One region of the Anaerobacillus sp. CMMVII genome, then DNA from elsewhere that is predicted to be linked to it. Evidence: a T-box and tRNA genes for the amino acid it is inferred to sense, from the RefSeq annotation. Region 1 holds a T-box; the other regions hold tRNA genes.
The links. The T-box of region 1 lies ahead of tyrS (tyrosine--tRNA ligase). A T-box ahead of a tRNA ligase gene usually reads a tRNA of that ligase, here a tRNA-Tyr.

Region 1 (5,383 bases):
TACTTCCTCCAGATATTCTTAAATAGAATGGCAAACCAAAATACTTTACATTTAATATTCACGTCAAAATCTTTTTCATTCAACTCGCTATTCTAAAGGAATTTCACTTAACTTTTTATATAATTTTAATTACATTAAAATTGTCACTAAATTTTCAATGAAAACATTGTTAAGAAATGGTAACATTTAAATAGTTCTAGTAAAAGAGGTGAAAGCAGTGGTTCATCATTCCAACGCTCATTTTGAAACTGACAAGAATACGAAGCTTACTATTGTCGATATACTAAAACAAAAAGAACAACTCTATGATTCTCTATTTAACTATAATATAGATGGTATACTTGTTCTTGATTTAAAAGGAAATGTGATTGATGCAAACCCCGCCATTGAAAAAATTACAGGTTATACTGTAAAAGAACTTTTGGATATAGAATTAATCTCGAGTGTTGCTATTGAGGATATTGAACGAAAGATTTATCATTGCCAAAAAGCATGTCATGGTGAACCACAAGAATACGAGCTTTCTATTTTTAATAAAATAGGAAAACAACTTAAATTAGTGGTGAAAATGATTCCGATTATGAGTCAAAATGAAATTGTCGGTCTATTTGAGATCATCAAAGATGTTACCGAAGCCAAACAAATGGAAATGATGATGCATCGCTCAGACAAACTTTCAGTAATTGGAGAATTGGCCGCTGGAGTTGCTCATGAAATTAGAAATCCATTAACAACCTTGAAAGGGTTTCTAGACTTACTAAGTCCTGAAATAAATAGTAAATATGCTAGCCTGATGCAATCCGAATTAGAAAGAATTAATACAATCGTAAACGAGTTTCTATTGTTGGCAAAGCCAAAAGTTGTCAATTTTAAGATGAATAGAATTTCTGAAATCATAAGTAATGTCATTTTTATGTTAGAACCACAATCTCATTTGAGTAATATTCAGGTCATACCTACCTTCAATGATCATGGGTTACTTGTCAATAGCGACGAGAACCAACTCAAGCAGGTATTTATAAATATTATCAAGAATGCAATGGAAGCGATGCCGAATGGTGGTAACATCTACATAAATGTGAACAATAAAAATAACCAATTAAGAATCCAGGTTCAAGACGAAGGCTGCGGTATTCCTAAGGAAAAACTCTCGAAATTAGGCGATCCCTTCTATACAACAAAACTGACGGAACAGGCTTAGGTTATTGGTTACTAATCAAATAATCGATACCCATAACGGCCAGATTTTTTTCACTAGCGAAGTAAATAAAGGCACTTTAGTTGAAATCCTGTTACCGCTAGGCTAAGGCTGTTATCTTTTATTTTAAGTAGCTCTAGTAACGACAAATATACATATAACGAACGGCAAAAAAGCTTGTTAAGATTACTAGTGCTTAACAAGCTTTTTTGTTTCTTTTGTCATTCATTTGTTCTTATTAACTTAACAAATTTACGTTTCCCCCACCTGAATGATGGTCTCATTAGTAATGTCTATATTTAAATTAAGATCACTCACTTTACTACCATTGACCTTAACTCCTCCATTTTGAATCATTTTTCTCGCTTCCGTTTTAGATTTTTGTAAATCTAAATTCACTAGTAAATCAATGATCGTTATTTCTTGATCACCTTTCCACTCTACTGTCGGAATATCCTCAGGAAGCGCTCCTTTTTGAAACACCGCTTTAAATGTTTCTTCAGCTTTATGAGCTAGCTCTTCTCCATGATAAATTCTAACAATTGTTTTTGCGAGTTTCATTTTCGCATCTCGTGGATGGAGTTCACCCTCGTTGAGTTTTGTTCTGATCTGATTTTTTTCAGACAAAGGTAAGTCAGTGACTAAATCAAAATATTTCGTAATTAGTTCATCAGGGATCGACATCGTTTTACCATACATTTGATTGGATCCTCTGATACACCAATATAATTGTTCTTCGATTTTGACATTTTTTCGACTCCATCAAGACCTTCGATTAAAGGTAAGAGGATAACAATTTGCTTTTCTTTCCCATAATGCTCCTGGAGATGTCTCCCCATTAACACATTGAAATGCTGATCTGTTCCGCCGAGTTCTACATCACTCTCTAGTTCGACAGAGTCATATCCTTGCATTAAAGGGTAGAAAAATTCATGGAATGAGATCGGCTTTCCAGTCGATAATCGCTCTGAAAAATCGTTTCTCTCAAGCAATCGTGCCACAGTAATGCTTGCTGAAAGGTTAATGATCTCCTCAAGTTGAAGTTTCGCTAGCCATTTCGAGTTGTAATGAAGTTCAACCTTCTCCATATCCAAAACCTTACTAAACTGTTCAAAATATGTTTGGGCATTATGTTTCACTTCTTCATCCGTCAATTGTTTTCTTGCGACAGACTTTCCTGTTGGATCACCAATTTTACCAGTGAAATCACCAATTAGTAGTTGAATTGTATGACCATTCTCCTGAAACTGTTTCAGTTATTTAAAACAACGGTATGCCCTAAGTGAACATCTGGTGCAGATGGGTCTAAGCCTAGCTTAATTCGAAGTGGTCTTTTTTCCACGATAGATCTCGCTATTTTGTTTTTTAACTCATGCTCTGGAATAATCTCGTGCACACCACTTTTATAAATCATAAATTGTCTTTCTACTTCTAAGATTTGTTCCTCTGAAAGTTGCTTAATAAAATCTGACATTTCATTCTCTCCTTTTATTCAAATGCTGTTTCTATCTACTTTTAAAGCTTTTGGGACGAAGCCAAGCGAATGCTAGGCACCAACATTTTGCGAAAATATTTCTTAACGTAAAAAAACCACGCCCCTAAAAAAGGGACGTGGTTAACGCGGTACCACCCTAATTGAAGATTTCTCTTCCTCTTAATAAAATAACGGTTCAGCCGTTCTTTGCTACATTTATGTTCACAAAGAAAGTTCAAGGAGGTAATTCACGTTTACCTTTGTACTGATTTGCACCAACCATCAGCTCTCTGAAACAGTGAGATAAAAGCTACTCATTCCTATCAAAACTTATTTAGTATTCATATTTTTATTTATTATAGCCAAATCATTTTATTAATGCAAGGACAATTTCTACTCCCTATTTTGGGATTTACACAACATAATTGCCAGTAGGTTAAATATATTTCCCATTTCAACGCAAGCTAAGTAATGAATAAAATCACGATTACTTGTCATTCTAAAGGTTGTATATTAAACTTTTAAATCGAGATGTTTATCCGATTTAACAACGTTTTCAATAAGGAGGTACAACATTTTGTCGAGAGAAAAAGCCCTTTTGCTTTCTTCCTGGGGAGTTTTAGGTTTCCTGCTAATAATATTAGTACCTAAAAACAAAATACGAAACGCACAGGTGGTATTTTTATTTACTCAAATCATAACTTGGCTCCTCGGGCTAACAGTTGTTGAAAAAAACTTAATTAGATACCCACGGCGTTTTTTTAAGAAAGCTAATAAATCAAGTTTCACTTTTGAATATTTTGTATTTCCTTCAATAACCGTGTTTTTCAATCTTTTTTTCCCGGAAAAAAATAAGCTAATATTAAAACTTTTCTATTATTTTTGTTATATTTCGGTCCTAACCGGACTAGAGTTTATTGCGGTAAAATACACAAAGACCATAAAATACATTCACTGGAAATGGTATTGGAGTAGCGTAAGTATGGGTTTTGTATTTGTCCTTTCAAGGATTTATTATAAGTGGTTTTTTAAAAACATCTAAGTGCTGCAGCTACGTTTAATTTTCTTGAGTTCCCTTAGAATAAAAGTCTCACTCTCTACTGTTTACTTTTTCTGATTTATAAATTTTTTATTTTTCTTGAAAATCTCTTCCAAAAGATTGTTGCTATAAGCTTTTAGGTAGTAACCAAGCGAATGCTTGGTTCTTCCCGCTTAGCGTGAAGTTTTTGGGAATCAATAAGCCCTTGGGACCAATTTATTTGTCCCAAGGGCTTATTGATTCCCAAAAGACAACCTAAAAGCAACAGAGTTACGAAAACAGCTTTTTAAACATGTTTATCCTCGTTTATAATCCTACACTGTTATGATAGTAAGAGTTACTCTCCCGTTTTTGAATGCAGAAAAAAATAGGGACAATATTCGATTTTATTATTAGCCCTGAGTTATAATGAACAAAATCATTTATCAGACATAAGGAGTTAACTAATGGAAAAACCTCAAAAAGAAAGTCTAAAACCATTTATCTCACTAATTCTCTCTACAAAAATTCCAAAACTAGCACTAACTCTGGGGTTAATCGGTAGTTTAATGACAACTCTAGTCGGTCTTACCATACCTTTATTAACGCGGGAAATGGTCGATGGTTTTTCTGTCGACTCTTTAAGCGTTGCCCTCATTGTCACGATTGGTGTTGTATTTATTGTTAAAGCAATCATTGATGGATTATCTACTTTTTCACTTGCTTACGTCGGCCAGAAAATTGTTGCTACACTACGACAAATGATGTTTTTTAAATTAATTCGGCTTCCAGTCAGCTATTATGATAAAAAGACTAGTGGCGAGTCGGTTAGTCGCGTGGTTAACGATACAAGCATTGTTAAAGATTTAATTTCACAGCATTTCCCTAATTTTATTACCGGAATTATCTCGATTATCGGTGCAGTTATCATCCTTTTTATCATGGACTGGAAAATGACTCTGTTAATGTTAATTTCAGTACCGATTACTATAGCAATTATGATGCCTCTTGGACGAAGAATGGCAAAAATATCACGTGGTTTACAGGATGAAACAGCAATATTTACTGGGAAAGTCCAACAAACTTTAAGTGAAATCCGCTTAATGAAAGCTTCTAATGCGGAACTAGCTGAAGAGGAAAAAGGCTTACAAGGAATTGGAAAGCTTTTGTCGTATGGACTTAAAGAATCAAGAATTTTTGCTCTTATTGGCCCATTGATGCAGCTCGTGATTATGGTCGTAATTGTTATAATTATCGGATATGGTGGAATTCGTGTCGCAGAAGGTTCGATGTCAACAGGGTCACTCGTTGCATTCTTGCTTTATTTATTCCAAATTATCTTTCCGATCACTGCCTTTACCATGTTTTTTACGCAGCTTCAACGAGCCAAAGGAGCTACAGAGCGAATTATTGAAATACTAGACCTCGAAGCGGAAGAAGGTCAAGAAGGCCTAGATTTGGATATTACAAACCAATCAATTCACGTAGAAAATGTATCTTTTGCTTATAGCGAGGATGAGCCTGTTCTTAAAAACGTGTCTTTTGATGTAAATCCTGGTAGTATGATAGCCTTTGCTGGACCTAGTGGTGGTGGAAAAACAACGATGTTTGGTTTATTAGAACGTTTCTATGAGCCTACCTCTGGGCAGATCTTGATTGGTAGTACGCCAATCAAAGCATTAACATTAGCTTC
Region 2 (5,383 bases), on a different contig from region 1:
ACAACAGGTTGAAATTCCTGTACCACCTCCTCACCGTTTGAGCAATGGGGGGACGCAGAAAGGTAGGGTAAGCGCACTGATGGATATGTGCGTCCAAGCAGTTAGGCTGAGAAGTAGGCAAATCCGCTTCTCGTGAAGGCTGAGCTGTGATGGCGAGCGAAATTTAAGTAGCGAAGTTCCTGATCCTACACTGCCAAGAAAAGCCTCTAGCGAGGTGAGAGGTGCCCGTACCGCAAACCGACACAGGTAGGCGAGAAGAGAATTCTAAGACGCTCGGGAGAACTCTCGTTAAGGAACTCGGCAAAATGACCCCGTAACTTCGGGAGAAGGGGTGCTCTGATAGGGTGTTAAAGCCCGAGAGAGCCGCAGTGAATAGATCCAAGCGACTGTTTAGCAAAAACACAGGTCTCTGCGAAGCCGCAAGGCGAAGTATAGGGGCTGACACCTGCCCGGTGCTGGAAGGTTAAGAGGAGGGGTTATCCGTAAGGAGAAGCTCTGAATTGAAGCCCCAGTAAACGGCGGCCGTAACTATAACGGTCCTAAGGTAGCGAAATTCCTTGTCGGGTAAGTTCCGACCCGCACGAATGGTGTAACGATTTGGATACTGTCTCAACGAGAGACCCGGTGAAATTATATTACCTGTGAAGATGCAGGTTACCCGCGACAGGACGGAAAGACCCCATGGAGCTTTACTGTAGCTTGATATTGGATTTTGGTACAATTTGTACAGGATAGGTAGGAGCCTGAGAACCCGGAGCGCCAGCTTCGGTGGAGGCGTCGGTGGGATACTACCCTGATTGTATTGAAATTCTAACCTAGGACCGTGATCCGGTTCGGGGACAGTGTCAGGTGGGCAGTTTGACTGGGGCGGTCGCCTCCTAAACAGTAACGGAGGCGCCCAAAGGTTCCCTCAGAATGGTTGGAAATCATTCGTAGAGTGCAAAGGCAAAAGGGAGCTTGACTGCGAGACCTACAAGTCGAGCAGGGACGAAAGTCGGGCTTAGTGATCCGGTGGTTCCGCATGGAAGGGCCATCGCTCAACGGATAAAAGCTACCCTGGGGATAACAGGCTTATCTCCCCCAAGAGTCCACATCGACGGGGAGGTTTGGCACCTCGATGTCGGCTCATCGCATCCTGGGGCTGAAGTAGGTCCCAAGGGTTGGGCTGTTCGCCCATTAAAGCGGTACGCGAGCTGGGTTCAGAACGTCGTGAGACAGTTCGGTCCCTATCCGTCGCGGGCGTAGGAAATTTGAGAGGAGCTGTCCTTAGTACGAGAGGACCGGGATGGACACACCGCTGGTGTACCAGTTGTTCCGCCAGGAGCATAGCTGGGTAGCTACGTGTGGAAGGGATAAGTGCTGAAAGCATCTAAGCATGAAGCCCCCCTCGAGATGAGATTTCCCTTGGAGTTAATCCAGTAAGACCCCTTAAAGATGATGAGGTTGATAGGTCTCGGGTGGAAGCACGGCGACGTGTGGAGCTGAGAGATACTAATCGGTCGAGGACTTATCCTATAAATAGTTTAGAGTTATGATTGTTGAGTTTTGAGTTGCGTGAGTAACTCGAAGCAGTAAATACCAAATTCTAAATAAACGGATTGAATTTTACTCAAGTCTTAAATGTGTGTTATCTAGTTTTGAAGGAATGAACTTTCTTCATATAATCTAGTAGCGATAGCGAAGAGGTCACACTCGTTCCCATGCCGAACACGACCGTTAAGCTCTTCAGCGCCGATGGTAGTTGGGGGTTTCCCCCTGTGAGAGTAGGACGTTGCTAGATTATTAATTAATTTGGGGCCTTAGCTCAGCTGGGAGAGCGCCTGCCTTGCACGCAGGAGGTCAGCGGTTCGATCCCGCTAGGCTCCACCATATTAATTAATCGTAAATTTATTTTTCATGGCGGCGTGGCTCAGCTGGCTAGAGCGTACGGTTCATACCCGTGAGGTCGGGGGTTCGACTCCCTCCGCCGCTACCAATTTAGTTTTTTTATATGACATGGAGGAATACTCAAGTGGTTGAAGAGTTCGGTCTTGAAAACCGATAGGTCGTGAAAGCGGCGCGGGGGTTCGAATCCCTCTTCCTCCTCCATATAAACCTGGACCCGTGGTGTAGCGGTTAACATGCCTGCCTGTCACGCAGGAGATCGCCGGTTCGATCCCGGTCGGGTCCGCCATTTTTTTGAACTTATATCAATACTAACTATATGTGGAGGGGTAGCGAAGTGGCTAAACGCGGCGGACTGTAAATCCGCTCCCTCCGGGTTCGGCGGTTCGAATCCGTCCCCCTCCACCATTTATAATTAACTGCCTTTAGGGGCATAGTTTAACGGTAGAACAGAGGTCTCCAAAACCTCCAGTGTGGGTTCGATTCCTACTGCCCCTGCCAAAAAAAATAAAATTATGGCGGTCGTGGCGAAGTGGTGAACGCACCGGATTGTGGCTCCGGCATTCGAGGGTTCGATTCCCTTCGATCGCCCCATAATTATCTTTAAAGTATTGGGCTATAGCCAAGCGGTAAGGCAACGGACTTTGACTCCGTCATTCTCTGGTTCGAATCCAGATAGCCCAGCCATTTATATGCGGAAGTAGTTCAGTGGTAGAACACCACCTTGCCAAGGTGGGGGTCGCGAGTTCGAACCTCGTCTTCCGCTCCAATATTATCAATTTTATATTGAGCAATAGAGTGCTTGGCGGCATAGCCAAGTGGTAAGGCACGGGTCTGCAAAACCCTTATCCCCCGGTTCGAATCCGGGTGCCGCCTCCAAGAGCTCATATAAGTCGTTTTGTTATGCCGGGGTGGTGGAATTGGCAGACACACAGGACTTAAAATCCTGCGGTAGGTGACTATCGTGCCGGTTCAAGTCCGGCCCTCGGTACTTTAATTTTATATGCGCCCTTAGCTCAGCTGGATAGAGTGTTTGACTACGAATCAAAAGGTCGGGAGTTCGAATCTCTCAGGGCGCACCAAACCAACTACCTCGAATAAACTTCACTGCAGGTTTGCGACGAGCAAACGAAGTGGCGCAGGAGCATTTTTGGTTGGTTAGTAAAACTAATTTTTATCTCGGGAAGTGGCTCAGCTTGGTAGAGCACCTGGTTTGGGACCAGGGGGTCGCAGGTTCAAATCCTGTCTTCCCGACCATTTATTTTAATCATGCGGGTGTAGTTTAGTGGTAAAACCTCAGCCACGAGCGAAACATCTCAGAAAATGCTACGAGTTGCCTCGACGGATACACTCCTATGAGTAATCTTGAAGAGGAAGAGGCATGATAGAAGGCGTTTAATTTTAAGTTAACTTTATTTAGATAACGCGGGTGTAGTTTAGTGGTAAAACCTCAGCCTTCCAAGCTGATGTTGTGAGTTCGATTCTCATCACCCGCTCCAAATCTACTACGTCGAATAAGCATCTTCGCAGATTTAAGTAGATGTATTATTTTGGACAAGTATTTATTAAATCAATGTATGGGCCTATAGCTCAGCTGGTTAGAGCGCACGCCTGATAAGCGTGAGGTCGGTGGTTCGAGTCCACTTAGGCCCACCATACTTTTATTAATATTCCACAGTAGCTCAGTGGTAGAGCAATCGGCTGTTAACCGATCGGTCGTAGGTTCGAGTCCTACCTGTGGAGCCATTTTTATTTGGGGAAGTACTCAAGAGGCTGAAGAGGCGCCCCTGCTAAGGGTGTAGGTCGTGTGAGCGGCGCGAGGGTTCAAATCCCTCCTTCTCCGCCAGGAAACTTAAAAAAATGGCCCGTTGGTCAAGCGGTTAAGACACCGCCCTTTCACGGCGGTAACACGGGTTCGAATCCCGTACGGGTCACCATTTTACTTTAAATAACATCAATACATCGGAGGATTAGCTCAGCTGGGAGAGCACCTGCCTTACAAGCAGGGGGTCGGCGGTTCGAACCCGTCATCCTCCACCAAAGTTTTTTGCGCAACAAAGTGGAGCAAAATAACTTACCTTATTATGCCGGCCTAGCTCAATTGGTAGAGCAACTGACTTGTAATCAGTAGGTTGGGGGTTCAAGTCCTCTGGCCGGCACTCGTAGTCTTTTTTACTAAGAGCCATTAGCTCAGTTGGTAGAGCATCTGACTTTTAATCAGAGGGTCGAAGGTTCGAATCCTTCATGGCTCACCATTGTTTTTTGCATATGCGGGTGTGGCGGAATTGGCAGACGCGCTAGACTTAGGATCTAGTGTCTTTGACGTGGGGGTTCGAGTCCCTTCACCCGCATTATTCAATTCATAAGTTGAAACGTATGTTACTTTTTAAAAAGTAACATACGTTTTTTTTATTTGTAATCCGAACAATTAAATGGAATATAAAGAGGCTGAAGGTATATGGTAACGGGTTCAGTTTTGGGAGAGAAAATAACAAATGACATTAGAAAAAGAACAAGCGTACAAATTATCAGTGATTTTGTACGCTTGTTTTTTATTGGTACGTCTTGGTACGTCAATGTTTGATTAGAATTCAACCTAAAATTAGCAGTTTTATCATACCTATTGGTGAAACCCCATAGACTTATGTTCCCCGTTTATTTCATACGCTAAAAGTTATGCTGATTATTTTGTTAGTTTTGGGGTTATTAATATTCGTAGGAATTTTGGAATTTAATGTTAAAATAAGTATAAAGAAATTCTTTGTTCAACGAGCAGAAGTGTGTTGTTTACTTTTTGTTCAACAGTGGGGACATTTTGAGGAAAAGGGCTCATTGGATTAAGCAACATTTCTTCTTTTAGATAAAGTCGTAAACAGGTTTGCCGCATTTTGAAGGAGAAAAAGTAGAGGAATTACTAGAAGACAAATAAACAGCCCTGTTGTTTCTAAAGAATGAAATTAACAAGGCTGTTTTTTTACCAGAAAATTTACATAGGTTACGATAAAGAAAGAAAAAAAAATAAACGGGTCAAAACCACCGTTACATTCGTCTAATTTTTGGAAGGGAGGTTGAACGGTGTTTACTCAAGTAAGTAATGATATAGAAAAAAATAAGGATGTCCTCTTGTATCAGTTAATGCAGAAGTATGGATCAGAGTTAAAACGGATCGCCTATTTGTATGTAAACGATAAAGAAGAATGTGAAGATATTATTCAGGAAGTTTTTATTTCTTGTTATCAAAACTTAGACCAGTTTCGGAATGAAGCTAGTTATAAGACTTGGCTTATACGAATCACCATTAACAAATGTAAAGATTATCGGAAGCGATGGAGCATTAAGAATTTAATTTTTAAACCAGAAATCAATCCATTGAATACAAGTCAATCAACCGAAAAAGAGTATATTCAGCAACACAATTCCGATGAGATAATTGAACAAATTGCTAGTCTTTCAGGAAAATACAAAGAAGTTCTCATTCTATATTTCTATCAGGAAATGA
Region 3 (5,383 bases), on a different contig from region 1:
TAGGGCTAGCCTCGAGGGAAGAGTATTGGAGGTAGAGCACTGATTGGACTAGGGGTCCCCACAGGATTACCGAATTCAGTCAAACTCCGAATGCCAAATACTTATCCTCGGGAGTCAGACTGCGAGTGCTAAGATCCGTAGTCAAGAGGGAAACAGCCCAGACCATCAGCTAAGGTCCCAAAGTATACGTTAAGTGGAGAAGGATGTGGAGTTGCCCAGACAACCAGGATGTTGGCTTAGAAGCAGCCACCATTTAAAGAGTGCGTAATAGCTCACTGGTCGAGTGACTCTGCGCCGAAAATGTACCGGGGCTAAACGTATCACCGAAGCTATGGATTGCGCACCTGGTGCGCAGTGGTAGGGGAGCGTTCTAAGTGCAGCGAAGTCAGACCGGAAGGACTGGTGGAGCGCTTAGAAGTGAGAATGCCGGTATGAGTAGCGAAAAGAGGGGTGAGAATCCCCTCCGTCGAAAGCCCAAGGTTTCCTGAGGAAGGCTCGTCCGCTCAGGGTAAGTCGGGACCTAAGCCGAGGCTGAAAAGCGTAGGCGATGGACAACAGGTTGAAATTCCTGTACCACCTCCTCACCGTTTGAGCAATGGGGGGACGCAGAAAGGTAGGGTAAGCGCACTGATGGATATGTGCGTCCAAGCAGTTAGGCTGAGAAGTAGGCAAATCCGCTTCTCGCGAAGGCTGAGCTGTGATGGCGAGCGAAATTTAAGTAGCGAAGTTCCTGATCCTACACTGCCAAGAAAAGCCTCTAGCGAGGTGAGAGGTGCCCGTACCGCAAACCGACACAGGTAGGCGAGAAGAGAATTCTAAGACGCTCGGGAGAACTCTCGTTAAGGAACTCGGCAAAATGACCCCGTAACTTCGGGAGAAGGGGTGCTCTGATAGGGTGTTAAAGCCCGAGAGAGCCGCAGTGAATAGATCCAAGCGACTGTTTAGCAAAAACACAGGTCTCTGCGAAGCCGCAAGGCGAAGTATAGGGGCTGACACCTGCCCGGTGCTGGAAGGTTAAGAGGAGGGGTTATCCGTAAGGAGAAGCTCTGAATTGAAGCCCCAGTAAACGGCGGCCGTAACTATAACGGTCCTAAGGTAGCGAAATTCCTTGTCGGGTAAGTTCCGACCCGCACGAATGGTGTAACGATTTGGATACTGTCTCAACGAGAGACCCGGTGAAATTATATTACCTGTGAAGATGCAGGTTACCCGCGACAGGACGGAAAGACCCCATGGAGCTTTACTGTAGCTTGATATTGGATTTTGGTACAATTTGTACAGGATAGGTAGGAGCCTGAGAACCCGGAGCGCCAGCTTCGGTGGAGGCGTCGGTGGGATACTACCCTGATTGTATTGAAATTCTAACCTAGGACCGTGATCCGGTTCGGGGACAGTGTCAGGTGGGCAGTTTGACTGGGGCGGTCGCCTCCTAAACAGTAACGGAGGCGCCCAAAGGTTCCCTCAGAATGGTTGGAAATCATTCGTAGAGTGCAAAGGCAAAAGGGAGCTTGACTGCGAGACCTACAAGTCGAGCAGGGACGAAAGTCGGGCTTAGTGATCCGGTGGTTCCGCATGGAAGGGCCATCGCTCAACGGATAAAAGCTACCCTGGGGATAACAGGCTTATCTCCCCCAAGAGTCCACATCGACGGGGAGGTTTGGCACCTCGATGTCGGCTCATCGCATCCTGGGGCTGAAGTAGGTCCCAAGGGTTGGGCTGTTCGCCCATTAAAGCGGTACGCGAGCTGGGTTCAGAACGTCGTGAGACAGTTCGGTCCCTATCCGTCGCGGGCGTAGGAAATTTGAGAGGAGCTGTCCTTAGTACGAGAGGACCGGGATGGACACACCGCTGGTGTACCAGTTGTTCCGCCAGGAGCATAGCTGGGTAGCTACGTGTGGAAGGGATAAGTGCTGAAAGCATCTAAGCATGAAGCCCCCCTCGAGATGAGATTTCCCTTGGAGTTAATCCAGTAAGACCCCTTAAAGATGATGAGGTTGATAGGTCTCGGGTGGAAGCACGGCGACGTGTGGAGCTGAGAGATACTAATCGGTCGAGGACTTATCCTATAAATAAGTTTAGAGTGATGAGTGTTGAGTTTTGAGTTGCGTGAGTAGCTCGAAGCAGTAAATACCAAATTCTAAATAAACGGATTGAATTTTACTCAAGTCTTAAATGTGTGTTATCTAGTTTTCAGGGAATGATTTTTTCTATAAAATAAGCTGGTTGACCTGTTAAGGTCAGTTGCTTTTTTTGACGGAAAGAACTAAAAGGTATTGACATAGATGAAAATATGTTTTATCATATCAATTGTCTATGTTGTTATACAAGTTTGGTGGCGATAGCGAAGAGGTCACACTCGTTCCCATGCCGAACACGATCGTTAAGCTCTTCAGCGCCGATGGTAGTTGGGGGTTTCCCCCTGTGAGAGTAGGACGTCGCCAAGCAAATTCCTTGTATCTACTTATATTGATAATGGACTATTAAATCATTCCACAGTAGCTCAGTGGTAGAGCAATCGGCTGTTAACCGATCGGTCGTAGGTTCGAGTCCTACCTGTGGAGCCATGCTTCCATAGCTCAGTAGGTAGAGCACTTCCATGGTAAGGAAGGGGTCGTCGGTTCAAATCCGGTTGGAAGCTCCATTTTCATATTCATGGCCCGTTGGTCAAGCGGTTAAGACACCGCCCTTTCACGGCGGTAACACGGGTTCGAATCCCGTACGGGTCACCATTTACTATTGATATATTTAATACTTCGGAGGATTAGCTCAGCTGGGAGAGCACCTGCCTTACAAGCAGGGGGTCGGCGGTTCGAACCCGTCATCCTCCACCAAATTTTCTTCGCAGCATAGTGGAGCAAAATAACTTACTTTAATATGCCGGCCTAGCTCAATTGGTAGAGCAACTGACTTGTAATCAGTAGGTTGGGGGTTCAAGTCCTCTGGCCGGCACTCGTGAACAACAGCAATGTGGAGGGGTAGCGAAGTGGCTAAACGCGGCGGACTGTAAATCCGCTCCCTCCGGGTTCGGCGGTTCGAATCCGTCCCCCTCCACCATTCTTTCATTGGGCTATAGCCAAGCGGTAAGGCAACGGACTTTGACTCCGTCATTCTCTGGTTCGAATCCAGATAGCCCAGCCATTATTATTCGAGCCATTAGCTCAGTTGGTAGAGCATCTGACTTTTAATCAGAGGGTCGAAGGTTCGAATCCTTCATGGCTCATCAGTTTTAAAACTTTCCATAATGCGGAAGTAGTTCAGTGGTAGAACACCACCTTGCCAAGGTGGGGGTCGCGAGTTCGAACCTCGTCTTCCGCTCCAAAGCAACTACGTCGAATAAACATCTTTGCAGCTTTGCGACGAGCAAACGAAGTGGCGCAGGAGCATTGCATTTCATTATATTTTAAATTACTGCGGGTGTAGTTTAGTGGTAAAACCTCAGCCTTCCAAGCTGATGTTGTGAGTTCGATTCTCATCACCCGCTCCAAATGGGGCCTTAGCTCAGCTGGGAGAGCGCCTGCCTTGCACGCAGGAGGTCAGCGGTTCGATCCCGCTAGGCTCCACCATACATATTACAATGAAAAACCCTAGGATAACCTAGGGTTTTATTTTTCTTGCGCTATTTTATTGAACACGTTTAAGAGCTTGTCCAATCTAGTGCTAGCATCAACTACTTCATCAGAACTTAGGGGATAGTCATATGCTAGCTTGATCATATGCTTTCGTGCAATTTCGATTTCTTCCAGCATAATATCGTTATTGTAGTTTTTCTTCATGATTCAATCCCTCCTAGTATTTTTTATACCCTGGATAAAAAAAGCAAAACGTATTTCTTCAAAATTGTGGAATTTTATTTTTATCATGTTAAAATTAAGTTTGTTTGAAACTTATTTAAGTGTTGTTCGTAAATAGAGTAACCGCATAGAAGCGGAGGTAAAAAAAGTATGGACACATTAGTAAAGCGCATAATACAAAATGTAAAAAAAGGTGACCAACAAGCATTTGCTGAGCTAGTCGAGCTCTATAAGGATAAAGTTTATCAAATTTCCTATCGAATGGTTGGTAATGTTCATGAAGCACAAGACATTGCTCAAGAAGCGTTTCTTAGGGCTTATATGAATATTGAAACATATGATACAAATCGGAAGTTTTCAACTTGGTTATTCCGTATTGTGACAAACCTATCGATCGACCGACTCAGAAAGAAAAAACCAGACTTTTATCTTGATCAAGAAATTAGTGGAACAGAGGGATTAACACTTGCGTCCCAAATTGCTGCAGCTGATGAACTACCGGAAGATTTAGTGATTACACATGAACTACAAGATTGGATACAAGGAGAAATATTAAAGTTACCAACTAAATATCGTTCGGCTATTATTTTGAAGTATATTGAGGACCTTTCATTGAAGGAAATAAGTGAGATTTTAGATCTTCCTATCGCAACGGTTAAAACAAGAATTCACCGTGGGCGAGAAGCACTTAGGAAACGATTAAGCAATGTATAAAGGAGAGAGGATCAATGAATTGTGAAAAAGAAATATTCTCCTTAATTCACAAGTATTTGGATGAAGAGGTTAATGATATTGAACGTAAACAGTTGAATAGTCATTTACGAGAATGTGAAAAGTGCCGAACACACATGAGCGAATTAAAAAAATCAATTGCCTTCATTCAAAGCTCTTCGCATATTGTAGCGCCAACAGATTTCACCAATCTTGTCATGAAGCAATTACCACAACAAAAGCCTTCTGTTAATTGGAAGCGTTGGATGAAAAGACATCCGATCTTTGTTGCTGCATCTATATTTGTCATCCTTATGGCTACCAGTATGTTTTCCATGTGGACTGATGGTGGCGAGAAGCTTTCCGTAACTGGGCAAGCAAACTTAATTATTGATAAGGAGAGAAATATTGTTGTTGTTCCTGAAGGAGAGGTAGTTGAAGGGGATCTACTAATTAGAAATGGTAGCATTCAAGTAGATGGACAAGTGAATGGGAATCTTACTGTTGTTAACGGTCATAAATATATGGCTTCAGCAGGGCAGGTAGCAGGAAATATAGAAGAGATTAATGAGGGGTTAGAATGGCTTTGGTATAATATAAAATCATTCTTCTCTGAGGTTGTAAATATCTTTGAAAATAAAAAAGAATAATGTTATTTAAGTGTCACTGTCCATAAACTATGGAGGAGACACTTTTTTCATCTTCCTTGAAAGTAGAAATACTATTCATGGGGGTGTAGCTGATATAGTAATGATGATATGGTATAATATAAAAGTTATAAACCTCATAATAAAGAATCTTTGTTTGGAGGAAAAAAGATGCAGTTTTTTGAAGATATTCAACTTCTTACTATAATAAGAGTTGCTGTAGATATACTACTT

Region 2: it encodes a tRNA-Tyr, which carries the amino acid that the T-box ahead of tyrS (tyrosine--tRNA ligase) is inferred to sense. The anticodon was not compared.
Region 3: it encodes a tRNA-Tyr, which carries the amino acid that the T-box ahead of tyrS (tyrosine--tRNA ligase) is inferred to sense. The anticodon was not compared.

What each region holds. Positions count from the first base shown of each region.
Region 1 is NZ_JACEHK010000004.1:11,080-16,462, reverse strand. Features, by position in the region: gene H1D32_RS08545 (PAS domain-containing protein) at 1-1, opposite strand, end outside; gene H1D32_RS08540 (PAS domain S-box protein) at 218-1,201, shown strand; partial or broken gene tyrS (tyrosine--tRNA ligase) at 1,420-2,672, opposite strand; T-box leader at 2,801-3,008, opposite strand; gene H1D32_RS08530 (CBO0543 family protein) at 3,250-3,714, shown strand; gene H1D32_RS08525 (ABC transporter ATP-binding protein) at 4,158-5,383, shown strand, end outside.
Region 2 is NZ_JACEHK010000019.1:14,615-19,997, forward strand. Features, by position in the region: rRNA gene H1D32_RS24325 (23S ribosomal RNA) at 1-1,515, shown strand, start outside; rRNA gene rrf (5S ribosomal RNA) at 1,665-1,780, shown strand; tRNA gene H1D32_RS24335 (tRNA-Ala) at 1,794-1,869, shown strand; tRNA gene H1D32_RS24340 (tRNA-Met) at 1,899-1,975, shown strand; tRNA gene H1D32_RS24345 (tRNA-Ser) at 1,998-2,088, shown strand; tRNA gene H1D32_RS24350 (tRNA-Asp) at 2,098-2,173, shown strand; tRNA gene H1D32_RS24355 (tRNA-Tyr) at 2,208-2,292, shown strand; tRNA gene H1D32_RS24360 (tRNA-Trp) at 2,312-2,385, shown strand; tRNA gene H1D32_RS24365 (tRNA-His) at 2,403-2,478, shown strand; tRNA gene H1D32_RS24370 (tRNA-Gln) at 2,497-2,571, shown strand; tRNA gene H1D32_RS24375 (tRNA-Gly) at 2,579-2,653, shown strand; tRNA gene H1D32_RS24380 (tRNA-Cys) at 2,689-2,763, shown strand; tRNA gene H1D32_RS24385 (tRNA-Leu) at 2,790-2,875, shown strand; tRNA gene H1D32_RS24390 (tRNA-Arg) at 2,890-2,966, shown strand; tRNA gene H1D32_RS24395 (tRNA-Pro) at 3,065-3,141, shown strand; tRNA gene H1D32_RS24400 (tRNA-Gly) at 3,310-3,383, shown strand; tRNA gene H1D32_RS24405 (tRNA-Ile) at 3,464-3,540, shown strand; tRNA gene H1D32_RS24410 (tRNA-Asn) at 3,556-3,630, shown strand; tRNA gene H1D32_RS24415 (tRNA-Ser) at 3,640-3,730, shown strand; tRNA gene H1D32_RS24420 (tRNA-Glu) at 3,747-3,821, shown strand; tRNA gene H1D32_RS24425 (tRNA-Val) at 3,849-3,924, shown strand; tRNA gene H1D32_RS24430 (tRNA-Thr) at 3,971-4,043, shown strand; tRNA gene H1D32_RS24435 (tRNA-Lys) at 4,064-4,139, shown strand; tRNA gene H1D32_RS24440 (tRNA-Leu) at 4,155-4,235, shown strand; gene H1D32_RS24445 (sigma-70 family RNA polymerase sigma factor) at 4,960-5,383, shown strand, end outside.
Region 3 is NZ_JACEHK010000001.1:201,733-207,115, forward strand. Features, by position in the region: rRNA gene H1D32_RS01100 (23S ribosomal RNA) at 1-2,066, shown strand, start outside; rRNA gene rrf (5S ribosomal RNA) at 2,329-2,444, shown strand; tRNA gene H1D32_RS01110 (tRNA-Asn) at 2,490-2,564, shown strand; tRNA gene H1D32_RS01115 (tRNA-Thr) at 2,566-2,641, shown strand; tRNA gene H1D32_RS01120 (tRNA-Glu) at 2,655-2,729, shown strand; tRNA gene H1D32_RS01125 (tRNA-Val) at 2,756-2,831, shown strand; tRNA gene H1D32_RS01130 (tRNA-Thr) at 2,877-2,949, shown strand; tRNA gene H1D32_RS01135 (tRNA-Tyr) at 2,970-3,054, shown strand; tRNA gene H1D32_RS01140 (tRNA-Gln) at 3,064-3,138, shown strand; tRNA gene H1D32_RS01145 (tRNA-Lys) at 3,148-3,220, shown strand; tRNA gene H1D32_RS01150 (tRNA-Gly) at 3,244-3,318, shown strand; tRNA gene H1D32_RS01155 (tRNA-Gly) at 3,411-3,484, shown strand; tRNA gene H1D32_RS01160 (tRNA-Ala) at 3,488-3,563, shown strand; gene H1D32_RS01165 (aspartyl-phosphate phosphatase Spo0E family protein) at 3,603-3,773, opposite strand; gene sigW (RNA polymerase sigma factor SigW) at 3,942-4,505, shown strand; gene H1D32_RS01175 (anti-sigma factor family protein) at 4,520-5,152, shown strand; gene cdaA (diadenylate cyclase CdaA) at 5,321-5,383, shown strand, end outside.